DNA from 2 places in the Leptolyngbya sp. AN02str genome. Region 2 is predicted to be linked to the other one. Evidence: riboswitches for the same ligand, from Rfam matches in the RefSeq annotation. Region 2 holds a riboswitch; the other holds the start of a gene.
What was found. Region 2 has a riboswitch for thiamine pyrophosphate ahead of ACQ4M4_RS24110 (sodium:solute symporter family transporter). Riboswitches for the same ligand answer to the same signal wherever they lie in the genome.
Positions count from the first base shown of each region.

Region 1: it holds a riboswitch for thiamine pyrophosphate, as region 2 does, so the genes downstream of both, thiC (phosphomethylpyrimidine synthase) here and ACQ4M4_RS24110 (sodium:solute symporter family transporter) in region 2, are expected to answer to the same signal.

Region 1 is NZ_JBNXVR010000006.1:161,075-163,273, reverse strand. It holds gene thiC (phosphomethylpyrimidine synthase) at 1-897, opposite strand, end outside; TPP riboswitch at 909-1,010, opposite strand; gene ACQ4M4_RS06740 (hypothetical protein) at 1,069-1,278, opposite strand; gene ACQ4M4_RS06735 (response regulator transcription factor) at 1,462-2,199, shown strand, end outside.
Region 2 is NZ_JBNXVR010000045.1:54,325-56,523, reverse strand. It holds gene ACQ4M4_RS24110 (sodium:solute symporter family transporter) at 1-846, opposite strand, end outside; TPP riboswitch at 1,179-1,275, opposite strand; gene ACQ4M4_RS24105 (hypothetical protein) at 1,435-1,839, shown strand.

The DNA.
Region 1 (2,199 bases), on a different contig from region 2:
CGCTTCAGAGCATTCCTCCATCTGTTTCCGCACATTGAACTCGATTTGATCCATCGGCACATGGCCTGGGCCTTCTACCATCACCTGCACATCCTGCTCCCACGCTTGACGGGTGAGTTGGCCTAGCGTTTTTAGCTCCGCCAGTTGTGCCGCATCCGAGGCGTCATGCTGGCAACCGGGACGCAACGAATCGCCTAAGCTAAACGATACGTCGTATTTCTTGAAGATTGCGATGATGTCATTGAAGTGGGTATACAGTGGATTTTGCTGGTGATGATGCAGCATCCACCGGGCCAAAATACCGCCACCACGAGACACAATTCCTGTAAGCCGACCCTTGACCAGCGGCAAATGCTCAATCAGAATCCCCGCATGAATAGTCATGTAATCCACTCCCTGTTGGGCGTGCTTTTCAATGACGTGCAGAAAGTCTTCGGGCGTCAGGTTTTCTACCCTGCCATGCACTTGCTCTAACGCTTGATAAATGGGGACTGTACCAATTGGTACAGGAGACGCTTGAATGATCGCTGTGCGAATCTCGTCCAGGTTGCCACCCCCAGTCGATAAGTCCATCACAGTATCGGCACCGTATTTGACCGCAAGATGCAGTTTGGCAAGTTCTTCTTCAATTCCTGATGAATTTGGAGATGCCCCAATATTGGCGTTGACCTTGCATTTCGAGGCAATGCCAATTGCCATAGGCTGCAAATTGATATGGTTGATGTTCGCAGGAATAATCATGCGCCCCCGGGCAACTTCGGAGCGAATCAGCTCAGCGGGAAGGTTTTCCCGCTGGGCTACATATGCCATCTCCTCTGTCACCACGCCCTGACGCGCATAGTGCATTTGAGACACATTGCTGTGTCCACGACGCTGAGCAACCCAGTCGTTTCGCATATTATTTAGTTCCTTCAAGTAAACAGCTTCCCTCCGCCGGTATTAGCCGGACTCAGGTTCTAAGGGTGTAATCTCAGCCTGGACTGAACGCTCAGGCACCCCTAGCTTGTGGGTGATTGTATCACCAATGACAGTTGAGTTTGCAACCAACGTGTTGGTTAAGCCTTGTTGCTAGGTTGCAACATGAGTGAGAGCGATCGCGATCGCTCTAGAAATGCGATCGACAGCTTTATGCCAATCCCTCGTTTCCTCGTCAAAAAGCGCACCAAACCCTGACAGAGAATTTGATTGAGAGGCTTTGCCCATGCCACAATCGTTCATCTTGGCTGCTGGATCAGGCGGCAACCGTAAAGCAGCCCTTAGCGATTTCGAGCCCGACATAGGCCAGAACATGAAACTAGAGTTATAACTAATGTATCTATTTGTAGAGTTTTTCTTGCCAAAGGTGCATAATCAACAGAAAAACTATGGTAGGTTCCTTAAGATCTTGGGGTAAAACTTCTAAAACTTCAATTAGATTTAACCTGATCTGCGTAAAACCTTTGTTGAGATAAAACCATTTAAATGCCTCGGATTCTTGTCATTGATGACGATATTGCGATCTCTGAATTGGTCGCTGTCAACCTTGAAATGGCTGGGTACGACGTTAGCCGCGCGACTGACGGAGTCAAGGGTCAAGCCTTAGCGCTGCAACTGATCCCCGACTTAATTATGCTCGACCTAATGTTACCCAAAGTCGATGGGTTTACGGTGTGCCAACGTCTCCGTAGAGATGAGCGAACCGCCGACATCCCCGTGCTGATGCTGACAGCACTGAGCCAAACCCAAGACAAAGTGGAGGGGTTTAACGCGGGGGCAGATGACTATCTCACCAAGCCTTTTGAGGTAGAAGAGATGCTGGCGCGGGTGCGGGCGCTGCTGCGCCGTACTGATCGCATTCCTCAAGCGGCAAAGCATACGGAAATTCTTAACTTTGGCCCGCTCACCTTGGTCCCAGAGCGCCTAGAAGCGATTTGGTTTGATCACACCGTTAAGTTGACACACCTTGAGTTTGAGCTGCTCCATTGTCTGCTTCAGCGGCATGGACAAACGGTGTCTCCCAGCGAAATCTTGAAGGAAGTGTGGGGCTATGATCCCGACGATGATATTGAAACAATTCGGGTTCATGTGCGGCACTTGCGCACTAAGCTAGAGCCCGATCCCCGTCGTCCTCAATACATCAAAACGGTTTATGGAGCGGGCTATTGCCTAGAGTTGCCAACAACGGCTGCGACGGCAGATGAGGGAGATGAGGTTCCCTCA
Region 2 (2,199 bases):
ACCTGCAACAAACAGCATGGGTAGAATAATCAGCGATGAAGCCAGAAACGCAGTGCGAACAGTTTGGTTATTGCGTGCAGCATAGATGCGTTGCCAGTTGCCTTGATTAAAAATTTCAGCAACCAGAACTGCAATAAATAACGTGGCTCCAAACTTGAGTCCGGGAAGATTGCTGAATGATAAAAGCTCGGGTGCATTTTGCTGAATAGGCTGCAATGCAGGGCCCAAGCCCCCAAGCGCCAAAATCGTAACCGTCAGGCTAATCAGCAGTAACGGCACAATCACCACAAACTGCACCATATCCGTGAAGATAGTGGTTGCTAAGCCGCCATAGGTTGTGTACACAAATGTCGCTGCCATAACGAGCAGGGCTGTCCATCCCAACGGCACGTCGGCCAAAATTTGCACAGCTTTGGCAATGCCCGTTAGCTCCGCTGTTAAATACACGAACATGTAGAACACAATAATGGCCAGCGTGAGCCCGTACATTTGCTGGCCAAATCGATACAAAACGAATTCGTTCAACGAGTGGCCATTGGGCATGAGTTGGCGAATGCGAGGCCCAATTTGAATAAACAGGGCGATCGGTGCTGCGGAACCAAGACAGTAGCCCAAAATGCCGGCAACTCCGCTGGTGGCACCAACCTCGGGAGGACTAAACAAGATCCAAACGCCCATGGCCGATGCTACCAGCGTGGCAAACGTCATCCAGTTCCCAAACTGGTTTCGGCTAGAAACAAACTCCTCCAGCGTGATGATGCGCTTGCTGGCATGTAAAAAACCAATGAGCGCAAAGGCTCCAGCCGTAACCAGGGTAATTAATAGAGCAACGGCTCCAATCGGCATAGCTTCCCTTCCTCAAAGCAAAATTAGAACGAGCGCAGTATCAAGGCTGCAGCTAAGGCTGCAATTAAGGCCGCAATCAAGCCTGTAGTGAAACTGCATGTGTTCTAGAAACGTTGGCCAGAGGTGGCGAGTGGTGTGTTGATGAGAGTCAATGGAATCTGATAGGTGAGGCGATCGCGCCAACAGCAAAAAAGCCAGAGCAGCACAAACCCGTGCAATATGCATAGGTTCTCTTACCTTTTGCTGAAATGAGAAGCCGCAACCAATCGTTCACTCCTCAACGAAAGAGTGCGGTTGCTTGCTACATGATGCGGACACCATTGCTTTAGAGTTAGCTCTAATCAATGCTTCCCTCCGCTGGTACTAACCAGACTCAGGTTCCAAGGGTATAATCTCAGCCCGATCGCTCAGGCACCCCTAGCTTGATGAATAGAATATCACTTTCGGTACAAGATTTTTGGCGATCGCCCTCAATCCACAATTCAAGTAAAAATTCGTAGCAACTCGTCGTATTTGTAACACCAAAACACGCTTCAAAAGACTTAACATAAAGGTTAATGAATGTAAAAGACACACCCAGCAAGATTTATGGCAGGATTTTTTGGCTTTCTCGGAAAGAAAAATGACCAGGCAGCTCCCACTGCCAAAGGTGAAAAAGTCCGCGCCTATTTCTTAGACGCAGACGATGCAAAAACCTACGGCAACATCGATTACATGAGAACGGCAAAAGCCGTCCGCCGCACATTTCCCAAAACCATTGGTAACGGCGGAGAGTTTGAGCAAACTGTTCAAGTCTCTTCTATGGGGGTTGTGAAGCCGGGCACCCCATCTATGAATGGATCTGCTCCTAGTGCGCCCACTTTCATCAATAGCACCACCAGCCAGCCGAGTGCTCCTGCCACTCAGTCTCAAGATCAAACCGCTGAGCGCCGTCGTACCGATACCAGCATGGACATGTTCCGCAACATGGCAAAAGATATTCGGAAGCGATAAATCGGCGTTTTAGCCAACAAATAACTGGTCTTAGGCCATCTAGCCAGCTCAAATTTGCAAAACTGGACCTCGTGGGCCTTTTCATCATGTGAAAAATCATGTGGGAAGGCTCACGAGGTCCCATTTATTGAGGAGAGCTTTTAGAGATCGAGCATAGAGATCAAACTCGGTTTATCAAGATGAAGCACAGGCCTGTTCCAATCTCTTCTGGGTGTGGGGTTGGGTTGTGAAATGATTGGTCGTGGTCTACCTGCAACCTACGTCCAAACCCGTTAAATGCTGTCCAGACTGACCAATCCTGGCTGGGAGGTTAAAGAGGCTGAGGCTTGATTCATTGCAACCTAAGACCTCCTGTATGAA